2 regions of the Pectobacterium parvum genome follow, and region 2 is predicted to be linked to the other one. Evidence: predicted binding sites of a transcription regulator. Region 2 holds the regulator's gene; the other holds the start of a gene.

Region 1 (12,141 bases), 1.0 Mb from region 2:
ATCGCTGACCAGATGGGCCATATCCCCGACGATATTCAGCAGATTGCTGACCGAGTCGGAATAGTAGCCAATGGCTTGGGCGACGGGTATCGATATGCTATCGACACTGCGGCGATGTTCCCCAAGCTGTTGTGTTTTCTGCGTGACACGACCGAGTTCTTCGCTGACGGCATCCCCAAGTTCGGCGCGGCTCAGGTTTGCGGCGGTTTGCTCAAGCACCTGCTGTGCCCGATCGGTGGCTTGCCGCTGCGTGGTGAGCTCTGGGCCAAAATTTTTCCCCTGACTGCCAAAATAGCCCGCGCTTAAGCCGCGCTCACGCTGTAACTGGTGAGCGTACTCGCCTGCATCGCGCGCCAGCGTGATGAGTTTCTCCATACGGATCATTTCATTTTCTGTATTGCGGCGTTCCATCACGCCGGAAAAACTGAACCAGAGGAGGGCAAGGATGGGTGGGAGAAGGGCAAGAATGAACTTACTACGGATCGAGATGTGATGAAGGGATTTCATAGGTGTGCTCCATAGCCTGCAAGTAGTCCGTTCCTGACATGTGCAGTTTGCAAAAGTAGACAGGGGTTTATTTTAGTTTCGGCCTAATAAGGGAATGGTTTAGCGCTGACCCCATGATTCCCTTAAAAAAGCTATGTCTATTTTGATTACCACTACGTGGTATGAGATATAATCCTTATTATTTAATTGATTATGTGATTTATTCTCTTTTTTTAGCAATGATATTGTTAACTTATGCTACATCCAAGGTGGTATATATTTTTGCCACTGTATCGGTATTTTTACAGTCTAAATTACGGTAAGCAGCATCGTGACGTTAATCAGTGAAATCAGGGCAAGAAAGAAGACAACGATCCTGAATGCATGGCGAGAAGGTTTCATAGAGGCTCCTGATTTGGCGGGCAACAGCGCACCCGCCGTGAAGGGATAAAGAAGGGATCAGAACCATTGGCCGAAGCGGCGAATATAGGCGCGTTTGACCAGTTGAGCGACGGTGCAGTAGCCAATCAGCGTGGCGGCCAGCCACGGGAAATATTCCCACGGCAGCGGCTGCAAACCGACCAGCGGCCCCAGCGGGGAGAACGGCAGATAGATACCCAGCGCCATCACCAGCCCAGTCATCAGCATCACCGGCAGTGCCGCTGTACTCTGAATGAACGGGATCTTCTGGGTACGCAGCATGTGCACCACCAGCGTTTGCGACAGCAACCCCTCAACGAACCAGCCTGACTGAAACAGGGCCTGATGCTCTACGCTGTTGGCGGCAAACACAAACCACATCAGTGCGTAGGTGGTGATGTCAAAAATCGATGACGTCGGCCCGATACACAGCATGAAGCGACCGATATTTTTGGCATCCCATTTACGCGGTTTACGCAGGAACTCCTTATCCATTTTGTCCCACGGCAGCGACAGTTGAGAGATGTCGTACATCAGGTTCTGAATCAGCAGGTGGATCGCCAGCATCGGCAGGAACGGAATAAAGGCGCTGGCGACCAGCACGGAAAACACGTTACCGAAGTTGGAGCTGGCGGTCATGTTCAGGTATTTGATGATATTACCGAACGTCTCGCGCCCTTTGATGATCCCTTCTTCCAGCACCATCAGGTTCTTTTCCAGCAGAATGATATCGGCCGATTCTTTGGCGATATCTGTACCCGTATCGACAGAAATCCCGATATCGGCATCGCGCAGGGCGGGGGCATCGTTGATACCGTCGCCCAAAAAGCCGACCGTATGACTATTCCCCTGTAGTGCTTTCAGCACGCGGGATTTTTGTAGCGGGGTCAGTCGGGCAAAAATGGTGCGCTGTTCTACCAGAACGCCGAGCTGTTCATCGCTGAGCGCATCGATAGCGTTGCCTTCCAGCACCTCGCCCGGTTCCAGCCCGACATCGCGGCAGATCTTGCTGGTAATAATCGCGTTATCGCCCGTCAGAACTTTAACCGTCACGCCGTTTTCATGCAGGGCGCGAATGGCAGCAGAAGCACTTTCCTTTGGTGGATCGAGGAACGTCAGCAGACCGCAAATTGTCAGGTCGCGCTCATCCTCGGCGCTCAGCGGCAGCGTGCTGCCTACCGGACTCAGTTCACGGGTGCCGATCATCAGCACGCGGAACCCTTGTTGGTTGTAGCTTTCCGCCAGCGTTTTCAGCGTACTGCGGCGCTCGTCGTCCAGTTCATACTGCTGCCCGTTTTCACTCACGTACGTGGCGACCGCCAGCATTTCTTCTACCGCGCCTTTGCAAATCAGGCGTTGCTGGTTGTGTTCATCGGCAACGATGATGGACAGACGACGGCGAATAAAATCAAACGGCAGCTCATCGATTTTGCGATAGCGACCCAGCGCGGCGATGGCAGGATTATGGCGACCAAAATGCATGATGGCCTGATCCATCAGGTTTTTCATGCCGCTTTGGTGCGCACTGTTGAGCCAGGCGAGCTGGAGTACGCTCGCATCGACTTGACCCTGCGTATTCAGGTGATGTTCAAGGATGATGCGATCCTGCGTCAGCGTGCCGGTTTTGTCGGTGCACAGGACGTCCATTGCGCCAAAGTTCTGAATCGCGTTCAGTCGTTTGACCACCACTTTACGCCGCGCCATGGCGATCGCGCCTTTTGCCAGATTCGAAGAGACAATCATCGGCAGCATTTCCGGCGTCAGTCCGACGGCGACCGCCAGTGCAAACAGGCTAGCCTCCATCCAGTCGCCTTTGGTGAAGCCGTTAATCAGCAGCACGACAGGCACCATCACAATCATAAAGCGGATCAGCAGCCAGCTTACGCTGTTCACGCCGCGATCGAAGGCGGTTTGGGAACGGGTGCCGACAATCGATTTTGCCAGCGATCCAAAGTAGGTATGGCTGCCGGTCGCCACGACGATGGCCGTTGCCGTGCCGCTGGAAATGTTGGTTCCCATCAGGCAGACGTTGGAGAGTGCCAGCAGATCGCTTTCGCCTACACAGCTTGCAGGCTGACAGCCTTTGGCACTGATATCGCTGAATACGTCGTATTTTTCGATCGGCAGCGACTCACCGGTCAGGACGGCCTGACTGACGAACAGATCGCGAGATTCCACCAGTCGAACATCCGCTGGCACCATATCGCCGGCGGAGAGCGTCAAAATATCGCCGGGAACCAACTGCTGAAGCGGAATTTCCTGCATGACGGCAGTGGCGCTGGCGTGAGGGCGGCGCAGCACGGTGGCCGTTGTCCGCACCATCGATTTCAGTGCTTCAGCGGCTTTATTGGTCCGAAACTCCTGCCAGAAACGCAGCAGGCCGCTCAGACTCACCATCACCAGAATGATGAGCACGCCAGTGAGCGATGTCTCTTCGTTATGGCGCAGCGGTAGCCAGTAGTCGGTGAAAAAACTGATAGCGGCCAGCGCCATCAGTACGTAAATAAACGGGTTATTAAACGCGGCGGCCAATTGCACCAGCGCGTGCGGCGCTTTTTCATGAGCGACGCGGTTTTCGCCATAGATTTGCTGGCGCTCAATGACGTCATCATGGCTTAAGCCGTGCAGATGCGTGTTCAGGTTAGCCAGTGTTTGATCGAGGCTGTTTTGTGCCTCGCGGGCAATCGCAAAGGTGGTCGTGGGTGTCTTACGGGCGCGGCGATACCCCGTTTGCGTGATCATATCGGTCATGATGCTGCTCTCTTAATGTTGCCTGTCCGCCGCGCATCCCGGATAAAGGGACGTAAAGCGGAAAAAAATGAAGGTATTAAGGGAGGTAAACGGCGCAGACGGAGAGAACAGAGAGGTCGAGGAAGAAGACGGTCCTTATTCTAACGGATGCGGTTTACCGGGCCATCGAGGGTGCTCGTCCATGTTGTCTCCTTATCGCCGTGCGGCGAGATGTAAAAAATAGTCGTCAGCTGACGAAGCCCATTACGTAGAAACACAGCGTAGTGTAGTACTGCTATTATAACCCTGTTTGCCTAAACCAGACGTCAACGTTTGTTCATGAATCAAACAGGGCGAGACAGCAGGTGTCCCTGCGGCGTATTGTGTCGTTATAGGCGAGAGACTTGGAAGGGCCGTTATCAGAAGCAATAGTTATCAGAAAAAACAGTGCTCAGAAATAGGGGGCTGCCCCGCCGAGTCGCTGGCGGGGCAGAGGAGCATTAATGAATTCTCAGCGTGTGGTCCTGATTCACTTTGAAGAAACGAACCGCATCACGCAACTGTGCACCCTGTTCCGTCATAGCGTGTGCCGCCGTGGCGGATTCTTCAACCAGCGCGGCGTTTTGCTGAGTGACCCGATCCATTTGTTCTACCGCTAGGCTGATTTCTTTGATGCCAATATGCTGCTCGTTGGAGGCCTGAGAAATCTCCGCCACGATATCCGTGACCTTTTTCACCGACTGCACAATTTCCGACATCGCCTGGCTGGCTTTGTCTGCCCGCGCGGAGCCGTCGGTAATCTTCTCGACGGTGCCTTCGATCAGCGTTTTGATCTCTTTGGCGGCATTGGCACTCTTTTGTGCCAACGTTCGGACTTCACCCGCTACAACGGCAAATCCTTTCCCTTCGCTGCCCGCTCTGGCCGCTTCTACTGCGGCGTTCAGTGCAAGGATATTGGTCTGGAAGGCAATCCCTTCGATCACGGCGATAATATCGACGATCTTCTGTGAACTGTCGGAGATTTCATGCATACGTTTGAGCATGTCGTCCACGATAAGCCCGCCCTGAGAGGCCGTTACCGAGGTTTGCTGGGCCAACTGGCTCGCTTCCTTGGCGTTATCCGCATTCTGACGCACGGTGTGCGTTAGCTGCTGCATATTGGCCGATGCCTGAATCAGCGAGGCCGCCTGCTCTTCAGTACGCTGCGACAGGTCGCTGTTGCCCTGAGCAATCTCGTTGGACGCCAGCGAGATGGATTCACTGCCGCTCATGATGGTGTGCACGATGCTCATCAACTGCTGGTTCATGTAGTGGATTGAGGCCAGAAGGCTGCTGTTGTCCCCTTGGCGCAGTTGGATTTTCGCCGTCAGATTACCAGAGGCAATCTCAGTCATGATTTCTTGGGCGTAATGTGGGTCGCCGCCGAGCTGGCGTGAAATATTACGTGAGATAACGGTCGCGATAATTGCGGTGGCCAGCAGGGCGAGCAGCAACAATCCCCAAACATAGTACTGGGAGGTCCGGTAAGTTGAATCGGCACTGACGACGATATTTTTTGCCGTCGCCAATTCCATATCCACCAGCTTAGCCAGATCTTTCATCAACTGACTACGATACTTGGAAGAGCTTGCGCCGCTGATTTTACTCGCTTCTGCCAGATCGCCCCGATTGACGGTATCAACCAGCGTGGCATTGACTGAGTTAAAGCCGGAGAAGTTTTCGCCAATCACCTTAATCAGCGCTTTTTTATCCTCGCTGTTAGCAATGGCTTGGTAGTTCTTAAACGCGGTAAGGAAGGCATCGGCGTTTTGCAGTAATTCTTTGCGGTGGCCTTCGCGTTCTTCGGGGGCTTTGGAATCGATATATTGTATTTGCTGCAAACGCGTTTCGGATAACGAGCCGCGCATTTCCAGGCTATATCGCACGCCGGGTAGGCTGCTGCTGCTTAATTCATCAATGCGACTATTATTAACGCTAAGTTGGAGTAGTGAAACCACACCTAATAACAACATCATCGCTATCAGGATCGAAAAACCGAGCAATAATTTAGAGAACACTGTGAGCTGAGAAAATTTCATCGTTATTCTTATTGATTATAGAGAAGGTAGTAGTGATAACGGCAAATAAAATAAGATCTTTATAATACGTAATTCGATAAAGAGAGGTTGGTGAATAAACGGCATTTAATAATAACCAGACTCATTATGGCGAGACTAAATTCTGTTTATTTTTAAACTGGTAATGGATTATTTTAAGTGAAAGCGGGTTGTTAAATATTGTTTTAATAAATGTTTTTATTTTTAATGTGAGAAAACTATATTTCACAAATAGGAAAAATAAAATGTGATAGCCATCAATAATCGATAATTATTTATACCCGTCATACTTCAAGTTGCATGTGCGTTGGCTGCGTTCAGTCACCCGAATCACTTACTCAAGTAAGCTCATCGGGACTCCTTCGCTTGCTGCCTTCCTGAAACTCGAATTATTTAGGGTATGTAAATTAAAAATAATGATAATAACTAACGGGACTCATTAATTAAGTGACACGTTATTTCTTTTTTATCTCTTCAAAATAATGACGCAGCGGTAATGTTATTACCGCTACGCGATGATGCTTGGTTCAGAGGATGCCTTAGTCCAGATAGAACACCGGTTCCAGTGCATCGCTAACCGGGCTGTTATCAGGGTTGGCGGGCATGACGTCGCTCATGTGTTTCCACCAGCGCTGACAGACATCCGTTTGTGCAATCGCTTCCCAGCGCGCTTCGGATTCGACCTCGACATAGCCGAACAGCAGATTGCGCTGCTTATCCAGAAAAATGCTGTAGTGGTGTGCACCGTGGTTCTTGAGCACCTCGGCCAGTTCCGGCCAGATAGGATTGTGGCGACGCTGATATTCATCGTGACTGCCAGGAAAAACTGACATCACAAAAGCCTTACGCAACATGGATGAATCTCCCGTAGTCGTTGGCAGAACGCCACGGCGGTAATGCCGTGGCGGTTTGAGGCCTAATCGTTATGTGCACTACACGCGTAGTGCGGCTTCCATTGGCGTGACGCCGAAACGTTTACCCAGCGCGATCAGTTCTTCGGTCGAGATTGTCTGTTTCTTACCGCCCATCGATATCACTTTCACCATCACTTCGGCGGATTTCTCTGCGGTATCGATCAGGCCGAAGGCTTCATCCAGCGTCGGTCCGGTGCCGAAGATGCCGTGGAAGGGCCACAGTACCAGCGAATGACGCTTCATTTGTTCGGAGGTGGCATCGCCAATGGCATCGGTGCCCGGCACCATCCACGGCACAATCCCCACGCCGTCCGGGAAGACGACCAGACACTCCGTGCTGCCTTCCCATAGTTCACGGGTGAACTTAGCGGTATCCAGCTCCAGCACATAACTCAAGGCGATCAGGTTGGTCGCGTGGCAGTGCATGATAACGCGGTCGCGTCCGTGGGTGACGCCCATACGCACAATGTGCGACTGGAAATGCGAAGCCAGTTCAGACGTCGGCAGGCCGCCGTTGGTGAGCCCCCAGAAAATGCGATAGCCTTTACCGTCGCTATCGACCTGCAACACCACCAGTGAATCAGCCGGATCCAACTGCACGTTGCGGAAGAATTTGCCGGAGCCGGTGACGATAAACCAGCAGTCAGCCAGTGCAGGCATCGGCTGCGAAAGGGCTTCATGGCGCGGCTGTGGATAGAAATCGCTTTCATAAGGCGTCACATCCTCAGCCGTCAGGCGCAGGCTGACGTTACCGCCGTTACGTTCGTCCCAGCCTTTGAGCCACATGTCGCTGGTGGCTTTAATCATTCCCTGTACAAACCAGGAAGAGAGAATTGCTTGCATAGTCTTACCCTTGACGTTGAGTGAGGATGGTTTCTTCATACTGACGTACCTGTTGCAGCCATTCGCTGCCCGGGATGACGTCATGACGCTGGCAGTAGTGTTCCCACACGGCCTGCCACGGTAGCGATTTTTGCTCTTCTAGTAGGGCTAGACGCGCGGTGTAATCGCCGTTTTGTTCCAGTGTGCGCAGCGTTTCCGTAGGTTCCAGCAGCGCGCGCAGCAGGGCTTTCTTCATATTGCGGGTGCCGATGACCCAGGCGGCGATGCGGTTGATCGAGGCATCAAAGAAATCGAGCCCGATATGCACGCGGTTAAGCAGCTTATGGCGCACGATTTCGTGGGCGATGGCCTGCGTTTCGTCGTCCAACAGCACCACATGGTCGCTGTCCCAGCGTACTGGGCGGCTGACGTGCAGCAGCAGGCGCGGGACGTAAAGAATTGCGCTGGAAATCTTGTCGGAAATCACTTCGGTTGGGTGGAAGTGTCCGGCATCCAGACAGAGCGCGGTGCCGCGGCTAGCCGCGTAGCCAAGGCAGAATTCGCTGGATCCGACGGTAAAACTTTCCGCGCCGATCCCGAACAGCTTACTTTCCACCGCGTCGATATGGTGTGCCTGATCGAGCGGTTCGGCGATGACCTCATCCAGCGCGCTCAGCAGCCGCTGGCGGAACGCCAGACGATCGATGGTCAAATCTTTCATACCGTCCGGCACCCAGATATTCATTACAGACGGCGTGCCGAGTTCGCGCCCGAAGTAGGCGGAAATCCGGCGGCTGGCCTGACAGTGTTCAATCCAGAAGCGGCGTACTTTTTCGTCTGGATGCGACAGAGTAAAGCCGTCCGCGCTCAGCGGATGAGAAAAGCAGGTCGGGTTAAAATCCAGCCCAAGCTGGTGGCGCTTGGCCCATGCGACCCAGGAACTGAAATGCTCGGGGGCAATCTCGTTACGGGCGACGGGCTGCGCGGATTCCAGATAGATGGCGTGCAGGTTCAGCCGTTTAGGACCGGGGATCAACGCAAAGGCCTGTTCCAGATCGGCACGCAGTTCATCTGGCGTGCTCGCCTTACCGGGGTAGTTGCCAGTGGCCTGAATACCGCCGGTCAGTGGCCCGCCGGTGTTCTCGAATCCGGCTACATCATCGCCCTGCCAGCAGTGCATTGACACCGGAATCTGGTCGAGCTGTTCCAGCACGGCCTCTACGTCAACATTTAGGCTGGCATAACGTGCTTTTGCCAACTGCCAGGCAGCTTCAATTGGTGTGCTCATTGCGTAGTCTCCTTTTTGCCCTGTGGGGCGGTTTCTGGCTGGCTGAGCGCCTGAAAACGACGCCAGTGCCCGGCAAAATCACTCTCCGCACGCGGGGTATAGCGATGCAGAGGGAAGTTATGAGTCAGCATGTGCCTGAATGCGGCAAGGTCGGCAACGGCGCCCAGCGCCATCAGTTGGCAGCCGATATTGCCAAGCGTCGAGGCCTCGACCGGCCCGGCCAGAACCGGAATCTGGCATACATCGGCGCACAGTTGGTTCAGGAAGGCGTTCTGGCTGCCACCGCCGACAATATGCAACTGGCGGATTGGCGCGTGGCGTAGTTCGCCCAGTTCCAGTACCACCTGCCGATAGAGCAGCGCGAGGCTGTCGAAGATACAGCGTGCCAGTTCGGCATCACTGTGGGGCACGGGCTGGCCGTGCTCACGGCAATAGTCGCAGATCGCCTGATGCATGGACGGCGGATTGATAAAGCGATCGTCATTGGGGTTAATCAGGCTGGCGAAGGCGGGCACGGCGGTGGCGGACTGAATCAGCGCACCTAAATCTTTGATATTACGCTCCTGACAAACGCGCTGTAGCAGCCACAGACCCATGATGTTTTTTAGCACCCGATAGGTGCCGTCTACGCCGCCTTCGTTGGTGATATTGGCGGCCAGCGCCTGCGGACTGTTAAACGGCGTGTCGCTCTCGATGCCCATTAGCGACCAGGTGCCGGAACTGAGGTAGGCGCTGTCGCGGCTCAGCAACGGTGCGCCGACTACCGCGCTGGCGGTATCGTGCGTGGCGACAGCAGTAACGGGAATGTGTCGTCCGCTCGGCGCTGCCCAGTTTCCGACGGCGTGCCCCGGTTGTACCGGATCGCTCAACCAGCGGCGCGGGATGCCCAGATACTCCAGCAGTTCGCTGTCCCAGGTTTTCTTTTCCAGATTAAGCAGTTGGGTCGTGCTGGCGTTGGTGTATTCGCAGACGACATTCCCCGTGAGGCGATAGTGAAAATAGTCGGGGATCATCAGCAGGTGTGCTGCCTGATCCAGAGCGTCAGAGGGCGCATCGCCCAGCGCTTTAAGCTGGTACAGCGTATTAAACGGCAGGAACTGAATGCCGGTACGCTGATAGATCGTTTCACGTCCCAGTTCTGCGGTAACCGCGGCCATTACGCCGTCGGTGCGGTGGTCGCGATAGGAATACGGCAGGCCAACACGCTGCCCGTCCTTATCGAGTAGCACGTAGTCCACGCCCCAACTGTCGATCCCGATGCTATCGGGGGCGATACCCATGGCATCGATTTGGTGTAATCCGGTGAGGATGTCGCCTTCCAGCGCGGCCAGATCCCACTGATGATGGTTGTCCTGAAACACCAGCGTATTGCTGAAACGGTGAATTTCTTTCAGCGTCAAATGCCGCGTTGCGGTGTGCAAGGTTGCCAGCATGACCCGACCACTGGATGCACCTAAATCCACCGCCACGATATTCTTCACCGCCATAGCCGCACTCCTTACTTGTTGGATGTGTTGCAGTGTAAAGAGCGGTAACAGAAGCCACCTTCCTATGAGTGCCATCAACAACAGGCGGCTGGCAAAATGACAAAGCTGGCCGTGAAAGGGCTCACAATCTGGGAAATTATTTAGGGAATAACCACGAAAAAATCAGGGAAAAGGCGGTGTGATCCTTACCACACTTCAATCAATTAGGCGGTGCGATCTTAAAAAAAGAGCAGCCAGATGGCGTGCGGGTGACGGTATTTCAAGGCTGGTTTTGTCGCTTCTGGCTACCCTTTTTCAAAGGCTGCACTTTTCCAGAGGCTGAATGGAGAACTGAAATGACGTTACTTCGTGGTGATGATTTTTTTACTTCGCGTGCCGTAACGGTTGCGGTGGAGCCGCGCACCCCACAAACGGCGTTTCCTGAGCATTATCATGATTTCTGGGAAATTGTGCTGGTGGAGCAGGGCGCTGGCGTCCATGTATTTAACGATCAGCCCTATGCGCTATGCAGCGGTTCGGTATTCTTCGTTCGCGATAACGATCGGCATCTGTTTGAAGACGTGGAAGGGCTGTGCCTGACCAACATGCTGTACCGCTCGCCGCGCGGATTCCGCTTCCTTTCCGATATCGCTGCCTTTTTGCCGTATGGCCCGAACGGCGAATGGCAAGGGCAGTGGCAGGTCAATGCGGTGGGAATGCAGCAGTTGAAGCAGTCGATGAACAGTCTGGCGGAGCTGGCACAGAGCGATGCACCGGAAGCGATTGCCGCTAGCGAGAGCCTGTTTCTGCACATTCTGGTGCAGCTGCGCCAGCACTGTTTCCAGACGCAGGCCAACGGCTCCGAGCGTCAGGGAGTACAGGCGCTGCTGGGCTGGCTGCAAAATAACTACAGCGAAGAGGTGAACTGGGGCAGTCTGGCCGATCAGTTCTCGCTGCCGCTGCGTACGCTGCACCGTCAGCTCAAACAACACACCGGTATGACGCCACAACGCTATCTGAATCGGTTAAGATTACTGGAGGCTCGTCGGCGGTTGCAGCAGAGTGATGATTCCATTACCACTATTGCGCACGCCTGTGGATTTAGCGACAGCAATCACTTCTCGACGCAATTCCGCAAGGCATTCTCGCAGGCACCTAAGTCTCTGCGCCATCAGGCGTTTTCTCGTGAAGAGTAGGTAACGGCAACTGCGGGTGAGGGAATGACGACAGTAATACGGGGTTTGAAATTACAGACTGAAGACTATTTCCTCACCGACAAAAATGCCGTGATGGTTGCCGAACGGCATCCGCAGCCCGTGTTTCCGCTACATTATCATGATTTCGACGAACTGGTCATCGTCTGGCGTGGCAATGGCCTGCACCTCTGGAACGATGTGCCTTACCGCATTACTCGCGGCGATATGTTCTATGTATCCGCGAACGATCGCCACAGCTATGAATCCGTCCACGGGCTCGAACTGGACAACATTCTCTATATCCGCAATCGTCTGACGCTATCTGCCGATTGGCAAGCGTTGTTGCCGGGTGGGGAGCTTCCACAAAGCCAGCGCCACTGGTGTTTAGGCTCGGAGGGCATGGATACCATCCGTGAGAAGGTGGACGCGTTGAGGCAGGAGTGCATGAAGTCGGATGCGCTGTCGCTGCAACTGAGCGAGGCGCTGCTGTTACAGATTGCTCTGCTGGCGGCGCGCTATCGCCACACGCCGGATAGTCCACAGCTAGCGGATGCGCACCAACTGGATATGTTGATGAATGCGCTGCGTGCCAGCATCGCAGCCCCGTTCCGCTTTGAAGCCTTCTGCGAACAGCACCACTTTAGCGCCCGCAGTTTACGTTCGCGCTTTAAAGAACAAACCGGCATGAGCGTGCCGCACTACCTGCGTCAGCTACGGCTATGC
Region 2 (12,141 bases):
TAAATAAAACTACCAGAATAATGCAAATAATTCCTTCAAAAAATAACCGTTTTATCGTTTTTTATAATAAAAGTGGGTGAGCGATTATCCAGACTCATTCAATTCCTTAGCGTGAGTTTTCGTTCCACTGAGCGTCAGCCCCCGAAAAAACACGCTCAGTTGCGTGTGGTAAATTTGCCAGCCTTTGAAAGCAGATACCACCGAGTAGCTTGAACGCTGTTGCGAGCGTGGTGATGCAAGTTCGTTTTGACTATTTTACTTCAAGCCCAACATTGCCATGGGCTTACCATACCCAGGCAGAGAGCGGCTTCCATACCGTAGGAGACTGGCCGTAGCTGCAACGTTTATCGTTGTGGTGATTTCACTTCATCAGCGGCTTAAACAGTGTTTATCCTCGTAAGTTCGCGTTATTGTGCTACTCGTCTCAATGATTTGCGTCTGCACCGGCGTCACTTTTTCCGTGTCAACGGATGAAGGTGACACCGCAGCCGAAGAACCCATTATCTCCATGAGACATGCACCTCAACCGCTGTGTCATGAATCTGACACACCCTTTTCATGCTGGAGACGGGTACAATAGTTTCTCCGTTTTAGCCCAAATAAGAGGGTATCGAAAAAAATTGCGGGTATTACAGCGGGTATCAAAAAGGTATTTAAATTATAAATTCATTATTTATAAATAACTTAAGTAAAATATGCTGCTAATTATCGATAACTACGACTCCTTTACCTACAACCTTTACCAATACTTTTGTGAGCTTGGCGCGCAGGTTGTGGTGAAGCGTAATGATGAACTGACGCTGCGTGAGATTGAACAGCTTGCGCCTGAGCGGTTGGTTATTTCACCTGGCCCTTGTACGCCGGACGAGGCGGGCATTTCACTGGCTGCCATTCGTCACTTTGCTGATAAATTGCCTATTCTGGGCGTGTGTCTTGGCCATCAGGCGATGGGGCAGGCGTTCGGCGCGCGCGTGGTGCGGGCACGGCAGGTCATGCACGGGAAAACCTCAGCGATTGCGCATAGCGATACGGGGGTTTTCACGGGGTTGGCTCAGCCTTTGACGGTCACCCGTTATCATTCACTCATTATTGATTCCGCCTCGCTACCCGATTGCTTTGAGGTCACGGCCTGGAGCGAACATGAAGGAAAGCGTGATGAGATTATGGGGATCCGCCATCGCGCATTGCCACTGGAAGGGGTGCAGTTTCACCCAGAGAGCATTCTTAGCCAGCAGGGGCATCAGCTTTTGGATAATTTCCTTAAAATTTAGTGATATAGAAAGTTATTCTCCTCAGTAGCCGATTTAATATTGCCTGTAATTGATTTTTTATGCATATTTGTTGACTATATTTTCATTTAGATATGATGGACAGCAGAGTGAGGCAGCAAATGGCAGCAGAGCAGAAAGCAGTGACACGGGATACTCATGATAAAGTGATTTTGCCAGTTTATGCACCCGCGAAGTTTGTACCCGTGAAAGGTAAAGGGAGCCGCGTCTGGGATCAGGACGGCCGCGAGTATATCGATTTCTCCGGTGGTATTGCGGTCACGGCGCTGGGTCACTGCCATCCTGCATTGGTGAACGCGTTGCAGCAGCAGGGTGAAACGCTGTGGCACACCAGCAATATTTTCACTAATGAGCCTGCGCTACGCCTCGCCAGCAAATTGATTGATGCTACTTTTGCCGACCGCGTGTTCTTTGTTAACTCCGGTGCTGAGGCTAACGAAGCTGCCTTTAAGCTGGCACGTCACTATGGGATTAAACGCCATAGTCCGTATAAAACCAAGATCATCGCCTTCTACAATGCATTCCATGGTCGGACGCTGTTCACCGTCTCGGTCGGCGGACAGCCTAAATATGCCGACGGTTTCGGGCCTAAGCCTGCCGATATTGTTCATGTTCCCTTCAACGATCTGGCTGCTGTTAAAGCGGTGATGGACGATCACACCTGTGCGGTTGTACTGGAGCCGATTCAGGGGGAAGGGGGGATTACGCCCGCTACGCCTGAGTTTTTACAAGGCGTTCGCGATCTGTGCGATCAGCACAAGGCGCTGCTGGTGTTTGATGAAGTGCAGAGCGGAATGGGGCGCACTGGCAAACTATTCAGCTACATGCACTACGGCATTACGCCAGATATCCTCACAACGGCTAAAGCATTGGGCGGTGGTTTCCCGATTAGCGCGATGCTGACGACGGAAGAGATCGCATCGGCCATGACGGTTGGGGTACACGGCACCACTTATGGCGGCAACCCGCTGGCCTGTGCGGTGGCGGAAGCTGCGCTGGATATTATTAACACACCAGAAGTGCTATCAGGTGTGGCGGATCGCCACGATCGCTTTGTTAGTGAGCTTGAGAAAATCAATCAGCAGTGCGGAATATTCGAGCAGGTTCGCGGTATGGGGCTGCTGCTGGGTGCCGAACTGAAACCGCAATGGCATGGTCGCGCGGGCGAGTTTCTGGCTGCGGCAACGTCTCAGGGGCTTATGGTGCTGATGGCTGGGCCGAACGTAATCCGCTTCGTACCATCTTTGATTATTGATGAAGAGGATATTGCGCAGGGGATGGCGAAATTCGCTAAAGCCGTCGCGCAGGTCGTTAACGCAGCAAACTGATTATGCTCTCAAAAGATCAGCCATAAAAAAACGTAGGGAACGTTTTTCAACGTCGCTTGCGACGACCCGCAGGGTGGCGAGCAGGAAGCTCGCCATAAAAAAAGCGTGAGGCCAAGGCTTCACGCTTTTTTTATTGGTAGGGTACCGCGACAGGGGTTTAGCGAGTGCCGTAAACGACAATCGTTTTACCGTGTGCAGAGATCAGGTTCTGGTCTTCTAACATTTTCAGAATGCGGCCCACGGTTTCACGCGAGCAGCCAACGATTTGCCCAATTTCCTGACGGGTAATTTTTATTTGCATGCCATCTGGATGTGTCATGGCATCAGGTTGTTTGGCCAGGTTGAGTAGGGTTTGGGCAATACGGCCAGTCACATCAAGGAAGGCGAGGTTGCCGACTTTTTCAGAGGTAACCTGAAGTCTGTTTGCCATTTGTGCAGACAGACGCATGAGGATATCCGGGTTAACCTGGATGAGTTGGCGGAATTTTTTATAGGAAATTTCAGCCACTTCACAGGCGGTTTTTGCCCGAACCCAGGCGCTGCGTTCCTGACCTTCTTCAAACAGGCCGAGCTCGCCGATAAAATCGCCCTGATTGAGGTAGGAGAGAATCATTTCCTTGCCTTCTTCATCTTTGATTAGCACTGCGACAGAGCCTTTCACGATGTAGTAAAGCGTTTCTGCTTTTTCACCTTGGTGAATCAGCGTGCTCTTCGATGGATACTTGTGGATATGACAATGGGAAAGGAACCATTCGAGAGTTGGATCTGTTTGCGGTTTGCCGAGAACCATTCGCTATCATCCTCTGTTGTAATTCACTGCGCAAATTACAGGGGTCAGAGTTCCCTGTACGGCGTGTTTAACTGCTAAAAAAATAAAATTCAGTCTAGGCAGAATGACGTCAGGGAATATACTGAAACCTCTGTACCCTTTATTTTCCGGTTGCTGCCTTGCCGCACCGTAAAAATGGCTGGGTATGTCTGGCCAGGTCATCATCTTCTTCGTTTCTGGGTTTGTCCAGAAAAGGTCTATTCTATTTTCGTTTTAACACAGCTTTAAGGACGTGTCTTGTGTTGTCTCGCTTCAGCATGACAAAGCGCTGATTAACGCTGGTTTTTGTACAGTAACGGTATAAATTTTCAAAAAATTTTTAGTGGAGAGGCATCATGCAGGCACGGGTAAAATGGGTTGAAGGCTTAACGTTTTTGGGCGAATCCGCATCAGGACATCAGATATTGATGGACGGCAATTCCGGTGATAAAGCGCCGAGTCCGATGGAAATGGTGTTGATGTCCGTAGGGGGATGCAGCGCGATTGATGTGGTGTCGATTCTGCAAAAAAGCCGCAACGATGTAGCGGATTGTGAAGTGAAATTAACGTCAGAACGTCGGTCAGAAGCGCCGCGTTTATTCACCCATATCAATCTGCATTTTATCGTGACGGGAAAAGGATTGACCGACAAAGTTGTCGAGCGAGCCGTCGCACTGTCGGCAGAAAAATACTGCTCAGTAGCATTGATGCTGGGCAAAGCCGTTGAGGTGACGCACAGCCACGAAATTAGAGTGCTGGCATAATCCCTGTCTCTGGGCACTAATTCTGGTCACTTAAGCCTGTTATTAGGGGAAACACAGGGGGTGGTTCCCGTAGGGAGGCCTCACCCCTGTGGTCGCCCCGTGTATCTCGATGCTTATTCGATCGTTTTCCCTTCAATTAACCGCTGCACCAGCGGTGCCATGATTAATTCCATCGCCAATCCCATCTTCCCACCGGTAACGACCAGCGTGTTGATGTGGGAGATAAAGGAACCCTGCAACATAGCGAGCAGATAGGGGTAATCAATATTATCCAACCCCTGAAAATGAATCACGACGAAGCTTTCGTCCAATGAGGGAATCGATTTGGCGGCGAACGGGTTGGAGGTGTCCACGGTGGGCACGCGCTGGAAGTTGATGTGTGTGCGAGAGAACTGTGGCGTGATATAGGTGATGTAGTCTTCCATTGAGCGGACGACGGAATCCATCACCGCTTCACGCGAGTGGCCGCGCTCATTAACGTCACGAATCAGCTTTTGAATCCATTCCAGGTTGACGATCGGCACCACGCCGACGAGCAAATCGACATGCTGTGCCACGTCGTTTTGCTCGGTGACCACGCCGCTGTGCAATCCTTCATAGAACAGGATATCGGTGGGTTCTGGCATCGGCTCCCACGGCGTGAACGTCCCAGGAACCTGATTATAGGGAATGGCTTCATCGTAGGTATGAAGGTATTTACGCGTCTGGCCACGCCCGTGCAGGCCATATTCAATAAACGACTGTTCCAGCAGGCTGAAATCATTCGCTTCTGGGCCGAAGTAGCTGATGTGGCGTCCTGAATCACGCGCTTTACGAATTGCCATATCCATTTCCGGGCGGGTATAGCGGTGAAAGCTATCGCCTTCCAACTGGGCTGCGCGCAGATCAAACTGCTGGAAAATCTTACGGAAGGCCAGACTGGTTGTCGTGGTTCCCGCTCCGCTGGAGCCGGTAACCGCAATAATCGGATGTTGATGTGACATAAAGTGCGTGACTCCGTGATCGCGATGCCCGCATAGACCGAAGGCCTGCGCGCATCCTCAAAAAAGACGTAATTATCATCATTGTTAGCATGTTTGGCGCGTTCTTTCACGACTTTCGGCGTGCTCAATAAGGGGCATGTCCTCCGGAATTGAGCTGATTACGCGGCATGATATTGAGGGTTTCATGTAACTCAGACCACACCAACACCACCTCGCCAGATTGGAGTTGGCCGCGGATATCTTCCACTTTCTGCGCCAGCGAACGCTCCTGTTCGCCGTAATCGGTGCCTTCCCGCAGAACGAAAGATTCGATGATGCTATCCAGCGTTTCTGGGTCGAGCTGTTGCCAGGGAATAATCACGCTATGTTTCCTGATTCAAAGGGTTTCTGAGTAAAAACGGCTCCTGAAGAAAAAGAGTCGCTGGCCTGGTCCAAAAATGGGCTAAGCCAGTTGGGAATGCGCTGTTCCAGCCACATTTCCGGTTTCAGCAACGTTCCACCGACGAAGCCAACATGCCCGCCATGTTCCGTTAGCTGATACTCAATATTAGACGGTAACTGAGACAGATCGGGAATCACCTCTGATGTCATGAAAGGATCGTCCTTCGCATGGATGATGAGCAGCGGTTTTCGTATCTGAGGCAACAGTGGCAGAGCGCTACAGCGTCGATAGTAGTCGGCCGCATCGCGGAAGCCGTGGATACGTGAGGTAATGACGTCATCAAACTCTCGCAGCTGTCGGATTCGCTTCAACTGCGGCAACTGAATCGGTAGCGTGTCCGGGTAAGCCGCCAGCTTGCGACTGGCGTTTTGTTTCAACAGGCGCAGTAGGTAATGCTGATAGACGCGAGAGAAGCCTTGTTCCATCCGACGGCTACAAGGTTCGAGCATCAGTGGTGCAGAAACAATGACGGCCGCTGACAGGGAACAGGCTTCGCCTTGCTGCGCGAGCAGGTAGGCTAGCATGTTACCGCCGAGAGACACGCCGATGGCAGCCGTAGGTGTATCGCCCAGCGTCTCCTGCATCCAGCGCAGGAAATAGCTGGCATCGCTGGTTTCGCCGGAGTGATAAATACGCTTCATCCGGTTGGGTTTGCCGCTGCATCCGCGGAAATGCATGATGACTGCCAGCCAGCCGCGCTGCTTACAGGCATGTAGCAGGCCGTGAGCGTAAGGGCTATGAAAGCTGCCTTCCAGCCCGTGGAACAGCACCACGCGCGGTTTGTGCCGCGCCTGTTCAGGGGCTTCGCTCCAGGCCAGATCGACGAAATCGCCATCCGGTAATTCCAGTGACTGCCAGACTGGCGAGAATTGCGCATGGCGGCGGATCAGACGCGGTAATAGCGTTTGCAGATGTGGATTATGCGCGCCGCTCAGCGGACGGAAATGGTCATACATAAAGGATAGATAAATCTTGTTGTCGGCTCTTGTACGATCAATATCACACTGTTAGCTTCAATGCTGCCAGTTGGTACGACATTTGGGTCAGGAGCGCCTACAAATAATGGAACTGAGTTTATTTCTTTCGATGTTGGGGTTTTTGTGGGTAGCGGCCATCACACCGGGGCCTAACAATATGCTGTTGACCACCTCGGGCGCGAATTTTGGCTTTATGCGTTCACTGTGGCTGATGGTCGGCATCATGCTGGGCATGCAGAGCATTTTGCTGCTGGTGGCATTCGGTGTCGGTGGTTTGATTCTGATTTACCCTTCGCTGCATTTTATCTTGAAAGTCCTCGGCAGTGCCTATCTGCTCTGGCTGGCGTGGAAAATCGCCACGGCGGCTTACGAACGTCTGGAAACGTCCGTTGCACCGCCCAAGCCGATCCGGCTTTATCAAGGGTGGTTGCTGCAATTCCTGAACCCGAAAGCGTGGCTCATGGCGCTGGGCGCGGTTGCCAGCTTTAGTCTGGCGGGGGAAGGCTATAACCAGTCAGTGATCGCGATAAGCATCGGGATTGTGCTGGTCAATCTGGTGTCCGGTGTCATCTGGCTCGGATTCGGCACGATGATTGGACGACTACTGCGCAGTAAAAAAGCGTGGATTATCTTTAATGTGTCAATGGGCTTGCTGACCGCCGCCTGCGTGCTGTTGATTTGGCATTAAGGCGACGCTTTTCAGGCAACTAATATCAAAACGAGTCGCTCTGCATCATCTGCTCTAGCTGTTCCTGCGCGTCCAGCCAGGATAGCTCCGTTTCTTCCAGCTCGATTTTGACTTTGGTTTGCTGTTGCAGGCAGTCGGTGAGTTCGGCTTTACGGCTGATGTCGTAGATGGCACTGTCCGCCAGTCGGGCTTCCAGCGTTGCCAGCGTTTCCCCCAGCTTTTCCATCTGCTGCTCAAGCTTGGTTATCTGTTTGCGCAGCGGTTGCGTTTGTGTTCTCAATTCGGCTTCGCGGCGTTTCTGATCTTTTCTGCCCTGTGCGCTGTTGGCGATATTCTCTTTTGGCGTTTCATCGGCCGCATTTTCCTGACGTTGCAGGCCGACCAGCCACTGCTGGTAGTCTTCCAAATCGCCGTCGAACGGTTCTACTTTTTGGTCGTGTACCAGATAGAGATCGTCCGTAGTAGAACGGATCAGGTGTCGATCGTGCGAGACGACAACCAGTGCACCTTCAAAATCGATTAATGCTTCGGTCAACGCCTGACGCATATCCAGATCGAGGTGGTTGGTTGGTTCGTCGAGCAGCAGGAGATTCGGGCGCTGCCAGACGATCAGTGCCAGTACCAGACGGGCTTTTTCGCCGCCAGAGAAGCGCTCGGTGATCTCGGTGACTTTGTCGCCCTGAAAACCGAAGCCGCCGAGGTAGTCGCGCAGCTGCTGTTCCGTTTCCCGCTCTGCCAGACGCACCAAATGCTGTAATGGCGATTCGTCCGCACGTAGAAACTCTAACTGGTGCTGGGCGAAATAACCGAGCTTCACACCTTTCGCCAGCCCAATTTCCCCTTTCAGTGGGGCGAGCGTGCCAGCAAGCAGTTTGATCAGCGTGGACTTACCCGCTCCGTTATGGCCGAGCAGCCCGATGCGAGAACCCGGCACTAAATTGAGTTTGATGGATTCCAGAATCAGCTTGTCGTTATAGCCTGCGCTGACCTTTTCCATCTTCATCAGTGGATTGGGTAACGACTCCGGGGCGCGAAAGCTGAAGCGGAAAGGGTTATCGACATGCGCTGGTGCAATCATTTCCATGCGTTCCAGCATTTTTATCCGGCTTTGCGCCTGCTTGGCTTTGGTTGCTTGTGCGCGGAAACGGTCGATGTAGTGTTGCAGATGCGCGACGCGCTCCTGCTGATGTTCATAGAGCGATTGCTGCTGTGCAAGACGGGTGGCGCGCTGGCGTTCAAACGAGGAGTAGTTACCCGTGTACTCATTGAGCGACTGCTGCTCGATGTGCAGAATCTTGGTCACTACCGGATCGAGGAAATCGCGATCGTGCGAGATCAGGACCAGCGTGCCGGCGTAGTTTTTCAGCCACTTTTCCAGCCAGATAACCGCATCCAGATCGAGGTGGTTGGTCGGTTCATCCAGTAACAGCAGGTCTGAACGACAGATCAGCGCCTGTGCCAGATTCAAACGCATCCTCCAGCCGCCGGAAAAGGCGCTGACGGGTTGTTGCAACTGTGGCTGAGAAAATCCTAGCCCATTGAGTAGGCTTGATGCTCTGGCCTGAATCGTCCAGGCCTGAATCGCATCCAGCTTGCCGTGCAGCGTGGCAATGGCGTTGCCATCGTTTTCTTCGTTGGCGGTCTGCAACGCGGCTTCCAACTGGCGAAACTCTCGGTCGCCGTCAATCACGTAGTCCAGCGCGGGTTTATCCAACGCAGGCGTTTCCTGATTGACCCAGGCCAGTGACCAGTTTTGCGGGAAGGTTGCGGTGCCACCGTCGGCGCTGATTTCGCCTTTCAGTAATGACAGCAGCGTAGATTTACCACAGCCGTTTTTGCCAACCAGACCGACTTTTTGGCCAGGATTAACCGTTGCTGTCGCGTTATCGATCAGAACGCGTACACCACGTCGAATTTGCAGCGAAGAGAAAACAATCATAAAGCGCCGTATGTTCAGAGTATGTTAAATTATGGACATATCAGGACACGCGGTGTCCCGTTTTTAGTCGTTGCGCTGCATGGTAACGGAAAACGATTATTATGACGACGCTTTGGAGGGGAATGATGTCGCAGCCACCGAAGATTTTGCTGCTGTATGCCCATCCGGAACCACAGGACTCGGTAGCGAACCGGATTTTATTGCAACCGGCGCAGCAGTTGGCGAATGTAACCGTGCACGATCTGTACGCACACTATCCTGACTTTTTTATCGATATTCATCATGAACAACAGCTGCTGCGTGAGCATCAGGTCATTGTTTTCCAACATCCGTTTTATACCTACAGCTGTCCGGCGCTGCTGAAAGAGTGGCTCGATAGGGTGTTATCTCGCGGCTTTGCTAATGGGATTGGCGGGAATGCGCTGGCGGGGAAATACTGGCGCTCGGTGATTACGACCGGTGAGCCGGAAGATGCCTACCACGCTGATGGGAGCAATCGCTACCCGATGGACGATTTGCTACGCCCGTTTGAGCTGACGGCGGAAATGTGCCGTATGCATTGGATGCATCCCATGATTATTTACTGGGCGCGTCGGTTACAGCCCGATGTGTTGTTGAGTCAAGCCAAAGCTTACGGTGAATGGCTATCCTCCCCTTTACCTAAAGAGGAACGCTAGTATGGAGAGTTCTTCGCTCCTGACCGCCGGAGTCTTGTTTTTGTTTGTGTCGGTAGTCGCCGTACCGATCGCTGCCCGAATAGGGATTGGCGCCGTATTGGGCTATTTGATCGCTGGGATCGCCATTGGCCCTTGGGGGCTTGGCTTTATCCGTGATGTGGAAGCCATTCTGCACTTCTCGGAGCTGGGTGTCGTTTTTCTGATGTTCATCATCGGTCTGGAGTTGAATCCCTCCAAGCTCTGGACGCTGCGCCGCTCGATCTTTGGCGTTGGGGCGGCTCAGGTCGGACTGAGTGCGCTGATTTTAGGCGGAGGCCTGTATTTGACGGATTTCTCGTGGCAGTCCGCACTGATTGGCGGCGTGGGGTTGGCGATGTCGTCAACGGCCATGGCGCTGCAGCTGATGCGCGAAAAGGGCATGAACCGTAATGAGTCGGGGCAACTAGGTTTCTCCGTTCTACTGTTTCAGGATTTGGCCGTTATTCCTGCGCTGGCGCTGATCCCGATTCTGGCCGGTGTGCAGGGTGATTTCGGCGATTGGGAACGGATTGGGCTGAAGGTTGCTGCGTTTCTCGGCATGCTAATCGGTGGTCGCTATTTGGTGCGTCCGCTGTTCCGCTTTATTGCGGCATCTGGCGTGCGCGAAGTATTCACCGCCGCCGCGCTGTTGCTGGTGCTCGGCTCTGCGCTGTTTATGGAAGCGTTAGGGCTTTCTATGGCATTAGGCACCTTTATCGCCGGTATTCTGCTGGCGGAAAGCGAATATCGGCATGAATTAGAAATTGCCATTGAGCCGTTCAAAGGCTTGCTGCTTGGGTTGTTCTTTATCTCTGTAGGAATGGCGCTGAATCTCGGGATCCTCTACACCCATATCGTGAAGATTATGTTTGCGGTGCTGGTGCTGGTGGCCGTGAAAGCGGCTGTGCTGTATTTCCTTGCGCGAATTAATCGTATGCGCCGATCCGAGCGTTTGCAGTTTGCCGGGGTGCTGAGTCAGGGCGGTGAGTTCGCCTTCGTCCTGTTTTCTGCTGCGGCTTCATTCAACGTTTTGAAAGGTGAGCAACTGCCGCTGTTGTTGGTGACGGTGACGCTATCCATGATGACGACGCCGCTGCTGATGCAGTTAATCGACCGCATTCTGGTACGTCGCTATAACGTGCAGGATGTGCCGGATGAGAAACCGTATGTCGAGGATGACGAACCGCAAGTGATCGTGGTGGGCTTCGGGCGTTTCGGACAGGTGATTGCTCGCTTATTAATGGCGAACAAAATGCGGATTACGGTTCTGGAGCGTGATATCAGCGCCGTGAGCTTGATGCGCAGCTATGGTTATAAGGTTTATTATGGCGATGCCACGGAACTGGAACTGCTGCGCTCGGCGGGCGCGGATAAAGCGCGCTCCATTGTGATCACCTGTAATGCGCCGGAAGATACGATGGAGATTGTGCATCTCTGTCAGCAACACTTTCCAAATCTGGAGATTCTGGCACGGGCACGCGGGCGTGTTGAAGCCCATGAGCTGTTACAGACGGGCGTAAGACATTTCTCGCGCGAAACCTTTTCCAGTGCGCTGGAACTGGGGCGAAAAACACTGGTGACGCTGGGCATGCACCCGCATCAGGCGATGCGCGCGCAACAGCACTTCCGCCGTCTGGATATGCGCATGCTACGTGAGTTGATGCCGCAACTGACGGGGGATGTCGCGCAAATCTCCCGTGTGAAAGAGGCTCGCCGTGAGCTGGAGGATATTTTCCAGCGAGAAATGCTGCGCGAGCGACGTCGGCCGAGTGTGTGGGATGAGGACGACGAGTAAGAACCAATAACGCCTATTGGAGTTCTTTACAGATGCTGGAACGGTGATGAATTGGAGTTATCATGCGTAAACGCTTTATTGCAGGGGCCGTGTGCCCGACGTGTCAGGCTCAGGACACACTTGCCGTTGGACGAGAAGATGATATCGAGGTTGTGGTGTGCGTGAAGTGCGGATATCGCCAGAGTCAGGCAGATGAACCCACGGCGGCACCCGCCCCACAGGCTAGCGATATCATCGGGATCTTCCGGCCAGAATGAGGGATGAGTGCCGTGGTGGTATTGTCACCAACCGTTGGCGTTTTTTGATTCCAGACGGTACATAGGGACATTTTTCAGCTACAATTTGCGCCAGTTTGATTTCCAACGGTAGGAGATATCATGAAAAAAGTAGCAAAAGGTCTGGTAGTTAGCCTGGCCTACCAAGTACGTACAGA

What was found. Region 2 encodes CRP, which controls carbon source genes, mostly activating them, when cyclic AMP is high. Its sites were predicted from a motif close to ATGTGANNNNNNTCACAT; they were not measured.
Region 1: the regulator CRP is predicted to act here: its motif matches at 10,420-10,437, upstream of rhaS (HTH-type transcriptional activator RhaS).

Annotation. Positions count from the first base shown of each region.
Region 1 is NZ_CP087392.1:4,372,825-4,384,965, reverse strand. Features, by position in the region: gene LOZ86_RS19745 (methyl-accepting chemotaxis protein) at 1-507, opposite strand, end outside; gene mgtA (magnesium-translocating P-type ATPase) at 946-3,657, opposite strand; gene LOZ86_RS19735 (methyl-accepting chemotaxis protein) at 4,137-5,714, opposite strand; gene rhaM (L-rhamnose mutarotase) at 6,272-6,586, opposite strand; gene rhaD (rhamnulose-1-phosphate aldolase) at 6,665-7,489, opposite strand; gene LOZ86_RS19720 (L-rhamnose isomerase) at 7,494-8,756, opposite strand; gene rhaB (rhamnulokinase) at 8,753-10,243, opposite strand; gene rhaS (HTH-type transcriptional activator RhaS) at 10,579-11,418, shown strand; gene LOZ86_RS19705 (helix-turn-helix domain-containing protein) at 11,443-12,141, shown strand, end outside.
Region 2 is NZ_CP087392.1:701,413-713,553, forward strand. Features, by position in the region: gene LOZ86_RS03090 (aminodeoxychorismate synthase component II) at 696-1,271, shown strand; gene argD (bifunctional acetylornithine/succinyldiaminopimelate transaminase) at 1,391-2,617, shown strand; gene crp (cAMP-activated global transcriptional regulator CRP) at 2,775-3,407, opposite strand; gene LOZ86_RS03105 (OsmC family protein) at 3,782-4,189, shown strand; gene LOZ86_RS03110 (phosphoribulokinase) at 4,303-5,172, opposite strand; gene LOZ86_RS03115 (YheU family protein) at 5,297-5,533, opposite strand; gene LOZ86_RS03120 (hydrolase) at 5,530-6,570, opposite strand; gene LOZ86_RS03125 (LysE family translocator) at 6,677-7,279, shown strand; gene LOZ86_RS03130 (ABC transporter ATP-binding protein) at 7,305-9,218, opposite strand; gene kefG (glutathione-regulated potassium-efflux system ancillary protein KefG) at 9,344-9,895, shown strand; gene kefB (glutathione-regulated potassium-efflux system protein KefB) at 9,897-11,708, shown strand; gene LOZ86_RS03145 (YheV family putative zinc ribbon protein) at 11,771-11,965, shown strand; gene slyD (peptidylprolyl isomerase) at 12,086-12,141, shown strand, end outside.